Regions from separate parts of the Paenibacillus sp. MAHUQ-45 genome, predicted to be linked through region 2. Evidence: predicted binding sites of a transcription regulator. Region 2 holds the regulator's gene; each other region holds the start of a gene.
What was found. Region 2 encodes Rex, which represses fermentation and respiration genes when NADH is low (regulators of the CRP and FNR family bind a similar motif). Its sites were predicted from a motif close to TTGTGAAATATTTCACAA; they were not measured.

Region 1 (3,518 bases), on a different contig from region 2:
GCGATAGGGCGCCCTGTGTATATGTACAAGGTTATCAGAGGGGCATAGGTGAAATGCCTACTATATGAGCAGACAAGGCGTTTGAGAAGAGGCTGTAAAGCCTAAAATGATGAGAAACCCAGGTCATAACGACCTGGGTTTCTTTAAGTTAATAATATAGAACGTCACGTGTAATCAGCCTTTTGGATTGATCATATCGATATCATGGTTATTGCTGCCCTTATTGCTACGCATTGAATACAGAATAAATAGTAAGATAAACCATAACGGGGTAAACAATAAAGCCGGTCGTGTCTCTTCTGCAATAAGCATGATGATGAGGATTACGGCAAATAACGCCAGGACAGCATAATTAATAGCCGGTGTGAACGGTGCTTTGAACTTGGATTTAGCCTGTAAGTTCGGCCGAGTCTTCTTGTATTTGATATGGCATACAAGAACAACACCCCAAACCCATATAAAACAAATGGCACTAATGGTAGTGACGATTCCAAAAGCTTGGCCCGGAATAATTTTGCTTAATAGGGTGCCAACAGATATAACTAACGTCGAAACAAATAACGAGTTCCCTGGCACATGATTTTTATTCAGCTTGGCAAAATGAGGTGATGACTGGTTCTTCCTGCTCAAATTATAAAGAATTCGGCTTGTCGAGAACATCCCGCTGTTGCAGGCGGAAGCGGCTGAGGTTAATACGACGAAATTAATAATCCCCGCAGCGATTGGTATTCCTACTAAACTAAAGGTTTTCACGAATGGACTTTCTGCCGGACTAAGTTCAGTCCATGGGTTAATGCACAGAAGGACGAATAACGCGCCAACGTAGAAAAATAATATCCGCAAAGGGATTTTATTAATAGCAGATGGAATGTTTTTCTCTGGATTGGATGTTTCCGCTGCCGAAACACCAACTAATTCCACGCCTACATAAGCGAATACAACCATTTGAAAAGAAAATAAAAAACCTGAGGCGCCGTTTGGAAAAAATCCACCATGCTCCCACAGATTTCGGATAGTTACCGATCCTGAATCCGTCTTGAATCCGATGATTAGCAAAATGACACCGATGCCGATCAAGGCGAGAATCGTGATTACTTTGATTAAAGCAAACCAAAACTCCAATTCCCCGAAATTTTTTACTGTTAATAGATTGAGTGCTAATAAAATGATCAGACAGATGATGGCCGGCACCCATTGCGGGATATCAAACCAATAGTTCACGTAGATGCCAACGGCGATAACATCAGCCATGGCCGTCATGATCCAGCAGAACCAATAGGTCCAACCCGTGATAAAGGCTGCTCGAGGGCCGAGATAATCTTCGGCAATATCCGTAAACGATTGATAGCCAGCCTTAGACAATAGAAGTTCTCCCAGTGCTCTCATCACAAAAAACACAGCAATTCCCACGATTAAATACGTGATCATGATGGAAGGGCCTGCCTGTTGAATCGCTTTGCCCGATCCCAGGAATAGTCCTGTCCCAATAGTGCCGCCAATGGCGATGAGCTGAACATGCCGGTTAGCTAACTCTCTCTTTAATTCTGTTTGTGCCATACTTTTGTCCCCCTTAATCAATATAATGCCAATAAAAAAGAGATTGGATGTCATCCAATCTCTAGGTCCTAAGAATATTAAATAATCTTTGCCCTGCTAATGATAATCAGCATGACAAATACATATTCAGTACTCTTCTGTCCTTTTGCCTGAGATTGTGAACCCTTCGGCGCCGCAGATTTCCTGCGGTCTCTCCAGAAGCTGCTCCTGCTATAGTGTGATCCATAGCAATCATAGCTTGTGATTATGAAGTTATGTTTGTGTAGCGGCGCTGTTATTCTGATATCCAACATACTACATTTAATGTGAATACCTGAACAGTGATAAAAGTCTCCCTGCTACCTATATAGTATAAACTATAACAGGGCATTCATGTTACTTTAATGACGAAACGATTTCTTTAATTACGTAAACTATCCTGAACAGCCCTTTTTCCGTTATGATTAATTTGTGAAAAAAAGCACAAGGGGGCAAGTTTTAAAATGAAAAAGAAGTCAGTAGCTGCTCTTATTCTCATTCTCTCTGTTATGCTCGTGATCGCAGGATGCGGCAATAGTGGCAATAACAGCAAGACCGTCAATAACAGCAGCACCGGGAGCAAAAATCAGGATAACAAGGAAGCGACAAAGGAAGCAAAAATAGAAGCTGTTTCAGGGGCATCGGAAGCAAGCTATACACCGCTCGATCAACTGAAGGATAAGTACGATATCATTATTGTCGGTGCAGGTGGCGCTGGAATGTCTGCCGCGCTTGAAGCTAAAGCCAAAGGAATGAACCCTGTTATTTTTGAAAAAATGCCGGTGGCCGGCGGAAATACAACCAAGTCTTCTTCGGGAATGAACGCTTCCGAAACGAAATTCCAAAAGGAACAAGGCATCACCGACAGCAATGATCTATTTTATGAAGAGAGCTTAAAGGGTGGTCATGATACGAACGATAAAGAGATGCTACGTTTCTTCGTTGACCAATCCGCAAGTGCTATCGACTGGCTCGACTCCATCGGGATTAAATTAAGCAATATCACCATTACAGGCGGTATGAATGAGAAGCGTACGCATCGTCCTGAAGATGGCTCCGCCGTAGGACAATACCTTGTAAAAGGTCTAGTGAACAATGTTCAAGAGCAAGGTATCCCGCTTTTTGTGAACGCTGATGTCAAAGAAATTACCGAAAAAGACGGCAAGGTCAATGGTGTCAAAGTCATCTTCAACCAGACTGACGAGAAGAGCATTACAGCAGCGGCTGTCGTTGTGACAACCGGCGGTTTTGGCTCCAACAAGGAATTGATCTCCGAAGTCAGACCCGATCTGGAAGGATATGTAACGACCAATCAAATCGGCAGCACCGGCGACGGCATTAAGATGATAGAGAAGCTTGGTGGCGTCACCGTCGATATGGATCAAATCCAAGTTCACCCGACAGTGCAGCAAGAAAAATCCTATCTCATTGGGGAAGCCGTCCGCGGAGAAGGTGCCATCCTCGTATCTAGTGAAGGTAAACGATTCACGAATGATTTGGGTACTCGTGATAAAGTTACCGCTGCAATCAATCAACTTCCTGAAAACGCGGCTTTTCTGGTCTTTGATTCCGGTGTGAAATCCCGTGTTAAAGCCATCGAACAATATGAGAAGATGGGCTTCGTGATCCAAGCCGATTCGATCGAGGGATTAGCGCAAGCAATGGGTGTGCCCGGGGATCAACTGCAGAAAACACTGGACACCTGGAACAGCTATGTGAAAAATAAAGAGGATGCTGAATTCGGCAGAAAGACTGGAATGGATAACGACTTATCCAACGCTCCTTACATGGCAATCAAAATCGGTCCGGGGATTCATTACACCATGGGTGGCGTAAAAATCAACACCAACACAGAAGTTTTAAATAAAGAGGGTAATCCGATTACAGGTCTGTTTGCCGCAGGTGAGGTGACAGGAGGTCTGCATGGTCAAAACCGGATCGGC
Region 2 (3,518 bases):
ACCTGATTTTTGCCTCCGATGTGCCCTTGCTCAGTTCTTCGCTGAATACCACGTTGTCGCCTTCAGCAACCTTACCGTCCGTTGTAAAGCGGACCCACACCATCAGTTCGGTACCCGCCTCATTTTTCCCTGTTAGCACCCAATACAACGAGTTTTCGTCCCAGACCGATTTCTGGGCCTTCTCTACTTGAGTTAAGCCTGCTCGACTTAGGGCAACCTCCTTGGCTGCATCCCGTTCTTTCCATTGGTCCTTCATGATAAAAGCATAGAACTGGCTTAGGCCAAGCAGCAGGAGCAGAAACAGTGCCACTCCTAGCAGGATCCATTTTTTCCTCTTTTTCAAGTTACAGCTTCCTTTCTACATGTTCCACGGCGGTTCTGCCGATCCTTGCCTACCGATTCAACAGGCCTACAAAAGCTTCCTGCGCCTTACGACGAATAGCTTCTTCATCCAGCGTCAGGCATTCTCCGTTCTTTACAATCTGCTGTCCGTTCACCCAGACATGGAGCACGTCTTTGGCACTGGCTGAGTATACCGCATGTGAAATCAGGTCCGTATGCGGCAGCAAATGCGGCTGATCGATATCAATGGCAATGAAGTCTGCTTTCATGCCTGGGGCAAGCTTGCCCACGCTATTCAGGAAGAGTGATTTCGCACCGTACTCCGTTGCCATCCGCAGGGCCTCTGCAGCCGGAACAGCTGTTGGGTCTCCGCTGAAGCCCTTATGAATGAGCGCTGCCAAACGCATCTCTTCGAACAAATCCAGATTATTGTTGCTGGCTGCACTGTCCGTACCCAGTGATACAGTAACGCCTGCATTCAGCAGATCGATAACCCGGGCAATGCCGCTGGCCAGCTTCAGGTTGCTCCCAGGGTTGTGGGAGACGCCGACATGGTGACGGGCCAGAATACCGATCTCCTCGTCATTCAAATGCACGCCATGCGCGACCAGAGACGGTCGTGTGAACATTCCCAGCTGTTCCAAGTGTGCAACAGGGCGCAGTCCATAATCCTCAACATTCTGCTCCACTTCCCGCTTCGTCTCCGACATATGCGTATGCAGCGGTAGATCCAGGTCATGGGCAGCCTGCACGAACTTGACTATAAATTCCGGCGGACACGTATACGGGGAATGCGGCGACAGCATCGTTGTAATTCTGCCGTCTGCCTTGCCATTCCAATCACGGGCGAACTGGACAGCATCAGCCAGCTTCGCATCCTGTACCTCTGGCGGACATAAGCCGATAACCCCTCGTGTCAGCACCCCGCGCATGCCGGACTGCTGCGTGATCTCAGCCACCCGATCCATTTTGTCATACATGTCAAGAAAGGTCGTCGTGCCACCCTTCATCATTTCCAAGATAGCCAGCGAGCTTCCCCAGTAGATATCGTCCGGGGTAAACTTGCCCTCCATCGGCCACATTTTCTCCTGCAGCCAGACCTGAAGAGTTCGGTCATCGCCATAGCCGCGCAGCAGCGACATCGCCGCATGGCCATGGGTATTCACCAGACCAGGCATGAACAGCAAGCGGTTACCATCGATCACCTGCACCTCTTCTTCAAGACACGGCTCTTCTTCACCTATGTATGTGATGAGATCATCCTCTATGATCATATAGCCGTTCAACACAGAAAGAGGAGCCCCAGGCACAAGAAATCTCCCGTTACGGATCAGAATCTTACTGCTGCTCATGCCCAAGCTCTTCCTTTCCATCCTGCAAATAATAAGCAAGGCTTTGCAAATCCGTTGTAAAGTCCGCTGCATGGACTCGGATCTGGGATGGTGTTTTCAGAATCACAGGTGCAAAGTTCAAAATCGCTTCAATCCCGGATTCCACCAGAATATCTGCTACATTCTGCGCTTCGGTATCCGGTACGGTAATAATGCCGATACGGATGCCCTGCTCACGAATAGTGCTGCCCAGTTCCTTCATCGGCTGTACCGTGAGCGAGTTGATTTTCTGCCCTACCTTGGGCTCATACGAATCAAAAATGGCGGTTATTTTCATCGTGTCCTTCAAGTAAGCATTGTAGTTGGACAAAGCATGTCCAAGATTACCGGCGCCTACCAAAGCCACGTTAATTTGCTGATCCAGTTTCAGGATATGACGGATCTTCTCAATGAGATAAGACACATCATAACCGATGCCTTTACGGCCGAAGTCGCCAAAATAAGCCAGATCCTTGCGGATCTGGGCCGGGTTAAGATCTAGCTTCTGACCAAGTTCTTGAGAAGAAACTGTCGAGATTTCACGTTTTTGGAGATCGTTGAGGAACCGCAGGTATACTGGAAGTCTGCGTACCACCGCCTCCGAGATTTTATCCGATTTCATGTTTTCTCCTCCTAGATTAAGTTAAATTAAAATTCAAACAAAAGATGAGGCGCTATGAAGTTAGGGCTTTAGGGCGCAAGTCCATTCATCCCTTATACCATCCTTCTTGAACCAATGGAAAATAACCTGGTCTCCCCAACGAACAGCATTTTCTCGCCCTATATTTTCCGAATGATGGTAAATATAGATTAATCCGATTGTTGAAAAATAACGCATTATAGACTGAATGAAAGAGGCATTAAATGCCTCCTTCCTCCAGCCATTCTGCAATTCGGGGAACCATCTGCTCAGTCTTCATATGCTCCATCTTGGGACCAGGCAGCGAATACAGAAAATATTTACCGTAATAGGACTCAATAACCCTGGTATCATAAACAATAACGATTCCCCGGTCTTGTGCCGTCCGAACGAGACGACCGAAGCCCTGCTTGAAGCGGATGACCGCCTGCGGCACGGAGAGCTTCATGAACGGGTTCTTCTTCTGCGCTTGAAGCAGTTCAGCCTTGGCCTCCGCCAGCGGATGATTCGGCGGCTGAAACGGCAGCCTGACGATGGCCAGGCAAGTTAACGCATCGCCGGGAATGTCTACGCCTTCCCAGAAGCTGCTTGTACCAAGCAGCACTGCAGCGCTGCTGTCCTGAAATCGACGGATCAGCTTGCTGCGGCTTCCGCCCTCCACTCCCTGCCCCAGTACGCTGATATCCTGTGAAGCCAGAGCTTCCTTCAGGGGATCATAGACCTGGCGCAGCATGCGGTAAGAGGTGAACAGCACCAGCATTCGTCCGCGTGTGGTCACCGCTGCCTCCGCGAGAGATTGCACCAGCGTGTCCACAAAGCGTGCATCGCCTATGCTGCCCTTAACGCTCGGGAAGTCGCGCGGAATGACCAGCAGGGCCTGTTCACGGTACTTGAACGGCGAGGGCAGCAGAGAGGTCATCAGGCGTCCCTGCTCCGCTGCCTCACCGAGCCCCAGATTGTCAATCATGAATTGAAATGATTTATCGACCGACAAGGTGGCTGAGGTCAGCACAATGCTGTTCTTCTTATCGAAGAACAGCTCCTTGAGCTGGGCGCTGACATCGACAGGCACCGCATAGAGCTGCAGGGACTTGCTGCGATAATTGCTGCTGGCTTCCAGCCAGTACACAACATTCACGTCGTTCAGACTCATAAAGAAGCGAACC
Region 3 (3,518 bases), on a different contig from region 2:
ATGAAAGTAGCAGTCATTGGATGTACCCATGCCGGAACCGCAGCCATCGTTAATACCGCCCAGCTTTATCCGGACGCCGAGATTACGGTGTACGAACGTAACGACAACATTTCGTTCCTGTCTTGCGGGATCGCCCTTTATGTAGGGGGTGTTGTTAAAGACCCTCAAGGACTGTTCTATTCCTCGCCAGAGAAGCTCGCTGAGCTCGGGGTGAAGACGAATATGCGTCATGAAGTAATCGCGGTGGATACCAAAGCCAAGACACTCCGGGCCCGCAACCTCGCGAATGGACAGGAGTTTGATGATACCTACGACAAACTGATCATGACAACAGGATCTTGGCCGATTGTTCCACAGCTGGATGGCATGGATTTGGACGGTATTCTGCTCTCGAAGAACTACAACCATTCCAACACTATTATTGAAAGAGCCAAGCATGTAAACCGCATTACGGTCGTTGGCGCTGGATATATCGGAGTAGAACTGGTAGAGGCGTTCCAGATGAACGGTAAGCAAGTAACCTTGATCGACGGGGAAGAGCGAATTTTGAGCAAATACCTGGACGAGGAATTCACTGCTCCCATCGAGCAGTCTCTGAAGGATCACGGCATTACCTTGGCGCTTGGTGAGAAGGTCAGCTCTTTTGTCGGCGATAATGGTAAGGTTACGAAGGTTATCACAAGCAAAGGGGAGCATGAGACCGAACTGGTGATTCTCTGTATCGGTTTCCGTCCTAATACGGAGCTGTTGAAAGGTCAGGTTGAGATGTTGCCGAACGGCGCGATCGTTGTGAATAATTACATGGAGACCAGTGCGCCGGATGTCTTCGCCGCTGGCGACAGCTGCGCAATTCACTATAACCCAACTGGTAAAAATGCCTACATTCCACTGGCGACTAACGCTGTACGGATGGGTACCCTGGTGGCCCGTAATCTTGTTGCCCAAACGATTCCTTACATGGGTACGCAAGGGACATCTGGCATCAAGATCTATGAAGATAACATTGCCGGAACGGGACTGACGGAGGAAGCTGCCAAGGGTGAAGGTATGGAAGTCGATAGCGTTATGATCTTGGATAACTATCGTCCGGAGTTCATGCCGACATTCGAGCAAGTGCAGCTCAAGGTCGTGTTTGAACGTGCGACACGCCGTATACTGGGTGCGCAGATTATGTCCAAAATGGATTTGACGCAATCGATTAATACGATCTCAGTGTGCATCCAGAATAAGATGACGGTGGATCAGTTGGCCTTTATTGATTTCTTCTTCCAACCACACTACAACAAGCCGTGGAACTTCCTGAATACTGCCGGATTGCAGGCATTGCCGCAAACACTGGCTGTAAAAGAACCCGCGTTAGTATAAAATCATTGTCATTCAGACCGGAGCCAGATTACCCTGGCTTCGGTTTTTTTGCGTGTCCAAACGGTAATTATGACATGTCAGTGAAAATTTTCACTTGTCTTTTACAGTAGTGATTATTATCACGTTAATGTGTTATACGACACGCTACAATGGCATAAAGGAACAAATTTAAAGTATTAAAAGGGGATACGAACCATGGCTTATAACAAACCTCAGCAAATTGCTGAAGTAACGGTGGAGAACGGAATCAAGAAGGCGCACAATCCGCTGAGTACCGTCCTTATACTTGGCTTCCTGGGCGGTGCATTTATCGCTCTCGGGTTTTTGCTGGATATCCGCGTAATTGCCTCCGCGCCTAAAGAATGGGGCTCCATTGCGAATTTCATCGGGGCTGCCGTCTTTCCGGTAGGTCTGATTCTTGTGCTGCTGGCAGGAGCGGAACTGCTGACAGGCAATATGATGGCGGTGCCGCTAGCCTTTATGGCTAAGAAGATTTCATTCAAGGATGTCGTCAAGAACTTGACGCTGATCACGCTAAGTAACTTGGCGGGGGCCTTGTTTGTTGCCTATTTCTTCGGACATGTCGCCGGACTGACGTCAGACGGAGTGTATTTGGAGAAACTGGTGGATATGGCGGGACATAAGCTTGAAGCTGGATTCCTCCCGGCTTTCGTATCGGGTATCGGCTGTAACTGGCTCGTGGCTCTGGCGGTATGGCTCTCCTACGGGGCAGATAGCTTCAGCGGCAAAATCCTCGGCATCTGGTTCCCGACCATGGCGTTCGTCGCCATCGGCTTCCAGCACGTTGTAGCCAATATGTTTCTCATTCCGGCGGCGATCTTTGAAGGGCATTACTCCTGGTATGAGTACTTCATGAACTTTATTCCAGTCTGGCTGGGAAATCTCACAGGCGGGGCTATCTTTGTAGCGGCAGCATATTGGGCAGCTTACTTGCGTAAGGTGCCTACGGCGGTGCAAGCGGTGGACGGCATGTCTGTTGCGAGTGCGAAGAAGCATGCTTAATGCGTAGACCCACGGGGCTGCGTTGATGAACAGACATTCTCTAGGGTTCGCAGGTCCTGAAGTTAAGTGACAGGTCAGCGTCTCTAGGGAGTGTTTTTTTGTACGGTGACATAACAAAAATTCGCCGCACTTCCGACTCGGGGGAACGAAATCGAAGCGCACGGCGATTCTAATAGGGAGTGTTTCTTAGACTTCATTACCCCAGGAATACAGGAGTGAATCAGAATCAATCAAGACAAGAGAGAGCGGTCATTCCATTGGCTCTACTCACTTTGATATAATATTGCAATGCTGCGACAAAGCGGTAGTGTACAGGCTTGCCCTACAACTGCTAATGGGAGGATACTGGATGGAATTGACCACACCAATCTTATAGAGGATGTACATTAGTTATGAAGTTTTTATCTGCTTATCCTAAAGAAGTTAAAGTATTTCTGATTGCCAGCTTGATCAATGCGACAGGCAGTGCGCTGATGTGGCCGCTCGTGACTATGTATGTATTCGATGAGCTTGGCCGCAGCATGAAGGATGCCGGTCTGGTCATTCTGATTCAATCCCTGGGAGGGATTGCCGGTCAACTGCTGGGTGGCTCCCTGTACCATAAAGTTGGCGTGAACCGCCTGATCGTCGGGGCGCTTGCCATGAACGCCCTTGCGTTGTTCACACTTCCGGCAGCCAGTCAGAGTTGGACGATTTTCATGATTGTAATGGGACTTGTGGGGCTATTTAATTCGCTGTCACTCCCGGCGATTCAGGCCTTTATCGGCTTTCGCTTTGCCAAGCAGCGGGGTGAGCTGTTTAACATAGTCTACGTCGCCAATAATATAGGAGTGGCGCTGGGTACGGCCTTAAGCGGTTTTCTCGCCGATATCTCCTATATGCTGAGCTTTGTGATGAACGGTGTGACCTCGGCCGTGTTCGCCGTATTCTTCTTTATGTATCTACGGCGAGTCGGAACGGGACCGGAAGCAGAGGGAGCCGATTATAAAAAACAACAGCAACGCAGCCAGTCTGGCTGGCTGCTGATGGGGAATACAAGAATCTACCTCTATATGTCGGTAGCTTCGCTGTTCCTGCTGGTCGGCAACTCCATTTGGAACACAGGTGTATCACCGTTTATTATTTCGGAA
Region 4 (3,518 bases), on a different contig from region 2:
CGTGTTCATGGCGGAGACTCTCCGCATTTGGCCCAAATGCACGCGCTGTTCCACAAGCTGATGGACGAATTGCTTGATCATACAGCCAAGGAAGAGGATGCACAGTTCCCGAGGATTTTGGCATATGATGCTGATTCGGGAAAAGCTAGTTTGACAGAATTGCGTGCAGCGCTGGATGAACTGGAAGGCGAGCATGATGCTGCAGGCGATATTTTACTGCAGATTCGCAGAATTACTGATGATTTCACACCTCCGGAACATGCGTGCACCACGTACCGGTTGACCTATGCACGTCTGGAAGAGTTAGAAGGGATGACATTTGAACATATTCATCTGGAGAACAATATCTTATTTCCCAGATATCAATAGAAGTAGAACTGCAAAGAGCCCCTTCGGGGACTCTTTTTTATACTATCAGTAGGTATAATCTCCTGATTTTACATTGAGAACGTGGCTGGCTTCGGTTATCCTAAAGGGAGACGGAATACGAAGTGATTACAGCCTGAGACACTACTAGCGGATGTTGTCGTCGGGAAGATAGGGCGGTGCCGGAAATGCCCATGAGAGGGTTGGGGCGTTTGTTGCTAGGTTTGTTCATTATTATGACTTTAGGTGGATGTTCCTCTGTCCTAGGAACCAAAGCAGAAGTTATTACAGGTCCTGAGGGACCGACATTCTCCTTAATGGTTGGTGACAAAGAGCTGGCTGACAGCACGGAAAGATTGTTAAGCGGCACTTATAGAAAGGGAATCACGATTCTTGAACTGCTGCAGGACAGCGGTGCTGCTGTATTTGCAGAAGACGGAATGAAGATCCTCGCTGTAACCAATGTGTCCCTGGGGCCAGAAATGGAATGGGAAGTGCAAATGGACGGTAAGGTTATCAGTAATACGAATTGGAAGAGTAGCCCAGTTCATGATAATGCACGTCTTGTTATTATGGCAAAGTCGGATGCCGGAGGCAAAGAACCGGAATCAGTCTTCCTATACGTGAACGGTGGAAGTGAACAAGAGAGCCTGACACATATGTATGTGATGAGCTTTACAAGTGATCTCTCCGTCAGAAGCCTGCTGAAAAACTGCGGAATGATTCAACTGTCAGAAGACAACCAGAGGATTCAGGCAGTGAAAGGACATACGTCACTGACCAGTGAAATATGGCATTTGCGCGTAAATGGCAAAAAGCTGATGGACAACGGAATGGACATGAAGCTTCGGCCGATGGATGAGTTGGAGATTTCCTTAGGACTACGATAATAACAATACATAACAGCCAGATCACCTATTAGAAATAGGGGGTCTGGCTATTTCTGTTGTGCTAACAAGGGTTTATTTTTATGGAGGAATCATTATTGAATATAATGTGAAAACATTCACATTTACTGTGACTGCAATCACCATCGCGGTTTAAATTTGAAATGTATACTTTCATTATTAGGAAATATCTAGAGAGCACGCAGAAGCATAGAGGAGGCATCTAACTATGACAGCAAACAGAGAAAAGTTAGTATTAGTCGGCAACGGGATGGCCGGAATTGGCACTGTGGAGCAGATTTTAAAGCTTGGTGGCGCGTACGAGATTACCGTAATTGGTAGTGAACCTCACCCTAATTACAACCGTATCATGCTTTCTTATGTTCTGGAAGGCAGTAAGACCACCGAGGACATTATCCTGAATAATTGGAACTGGTATGAGGACAATGGGATTACACTGCATACAGGAACAACGGCTACGCGTATCGATACAGCGTCACGGGAGATCCACACAGATAGCGGATTGGTGATTCCCTACGACAAAGCCATCATCGCAACGGGATCGAATTCGTTCATTCTACCGGTGCCGGGCAGCGACAAGGAAGGGGTAGTAGGCTTCCGCGATATTGCAGATTGTGAGGCTATGCTAGCAGCAGCTCAGCAGTACAACAAAGCAGCTGTGATTGGCGGGGGGCTTCTCGGTTTGGAGGCGGCTAAAGGTCTGGTCAATCTGGGCATGGATGTTACAGTCGTGCATCTGATGGAAGATTTAATGGAGCGCCAGCTTGACCGGAGTGCCTCTTCAATGCTGCAAGCTGAGCTTGAGCGTCAGGGTGTGAAATTTGCGATGGGCATGCAGACGGTAGAGCTGACTGGTGAGCAGCGGGTAAGTGGCCTACGCTTCAGCGATGGCAGCGAGTTAGCAGCTGATTTTGTCGTCATGGCTGTCGGGATTAAGCCGAACGTGCAATTGGCGAAGGATAGTGATCTTGAAGTAAACCGCGGAATTGTTGTGAATGACTATCTGCAAACCTCTGCAGAGGGAGTGTATTCTGTGGGCGAGTGTACGGAGCACCGGGGCGTATGTTATGGTCTCGTCGCACCGTTGTTTGAGCAGGGGATGGTACTTGCAAAGCATTTGTGCGGTGTGGACACGAAGCCATATGAAGGTTCCGTGGTGTCGACCAAGCTGAAAATCTCCGGTGTGGATGTATTTTCTGCTGGCGAATTCATAGATACCCCCGAACATACGGTGATCTCTGCCAAAGATGAATGGAAACGAACATACAAGAAGATTTTGCTGAAAAACAATATTATCGTCGGCGCAGTCCTGTTCGGAGATGTGACAGAATCGGCTAACTTGCAGAAGCTTGTGAAGCAAGGCGCGGAAATGACGGATGATATCTATGCGGAGGTTATGGGCACTGGCTGCTGCGGAAATGGTGATGCCAAAAAGGGCTTGTCAGTAGAGTCCATGGCCGATGAAGAGATTGTCTGCGGCTGTAATGGTGTAACCAAGAAGGCGATAGTAGACGCTGTGACCGAGAATGGTTTCACGACTGTGGACGAGATTAAGGCTTGCACGGGTGCAACACGCTCCTGCGGCGGCTGCAAGCCTGTAGTTGAGCAGATTCTGCAATTTGTACTGGGTGATAGCTTCCAGCAAAGTGCCAAACAGGGCATTTGCAGCTGTACCTCCTTAAGCCGGGATGAGATCGTAGCAGAGATTCATGCGAAAGGTCTGAAGACCAGCAAAGAGGTCATGCATGTACTGGGCTGGACTCAGGAGGAAGGCTGCTCCAAGTGCCGGCCGGCTATTAACTATTACCTGGGTATGACATATCCCGATACGTATGAGGACGAGAAGGAATCGCGTTTCGTCAATGAGAGAATGGGGGCCAACATCCAGAAGGACGGCACCTATACTGTAATTCCGCGGATGTACGGTGGGGTGACGACACCAGAGGATTTGAAGAAAATCGCCGATGTTTCCCTCAAGTACGACGTTAAAGTGGTCAAAGTCACTGGCGGACAGCGTCTCGATCTGATCGGTGTGAAGAAGGAAGATCTGCCCAAGGTGTGGGAAGAGCTCGATATGCCTTCCGGCTATGGTTATGCCAAATCGCTACGTACCGTTAAGACCTGTGTGGGATCGCAGTTCTGCCGTTTCGGCACCCAGGATTCCATGGGCATGGGCGCTTTGATGGAGCGCAAGTACGAACGACTCGACTTCCCGGCAAAATTTAAAATGGCCGTCAACGGCTG

Region 1: a site for Rex is predicted at 2,006-2,023, ahead of AC3Y23_RS25480 (flavocytochrome c). Genes of this name have one in related genera too.
Region 3: a site for Rex is predicted at 1,444-1,461, ahead of AC3Y23_RS12155 (formate/nitrite transporter family protein). Genes of this name have one in related genera too.
Region 4: a site for Rex is predicted at 1,361-1,378, ahead of nirB (nitrite reductase large subunit NirB). Genes of this name have one in related genera too.

The regions. Positions count from the first base shown of each region.
Region 1 covers NZ_JBYUPV010000015.1:89,239-92,756, forward strand. The annotation lists gene AC3Y23_RS25470 (response regulator) at 1-48, shown strand, start outside; gene AC3Y23_RS25475 (amino acid permease) at 175-1,557, opposite strand; glycine riboswitch at 1,685-1,765, opposite strand; gene AC3Y23_RS25480 (flavocytochrome c) at 2,040-3,518, shown strand, end outside.
Region 2 covers NZ_JBYUPV010000002.1:81,996-85,513, reverse strand. The annotation lists gene AC3Y23_RS04150 (cell wall elongation regulator TseB-like domain-containing protein) at 1-343, opposite strand, end outside; gene AC3Y23_RS04145 (amidohydrolase) at 393-1,694, opposite strand; gene AC3Y23_RS04140 (redox-sensing transcriptional repressor Rex) at 1,681-2,334, opposite strand; gene dinG (ATP-dependent DNA helicase DinG) at 2,573-3,518, opposite strand, start outside.
Region 3 covers NZ_JBYUPV010000004.1:306,520-310,037, forward strand. The annotation lists gene AC3Y23_RS12150 (FAD-dependent oxidoreductase) at 1-1,365, shown strand; gene AC3Y23_RS12155 (formate/nitrite transporter family protein) at 1,561-2,388, shown strand; gene AC3Y23_RS12160 (MFS transporter) at 2,781-3,518, shown strand, end outside.
Region 4 covers NZ_JBYUPV010000001.1:637,904-641,421, forward strand. The annotation lists gene ric (iron-sulfur cluster repair di-iron protein) at 1-369, shown strand, start outside; gene AC3Y23_RS02865 (hypothetical protein) at 561-1,256, shown strand; gene nirB (nitrite reductase large subunit NirB) at 1,483-3,518, shown strand, end outside.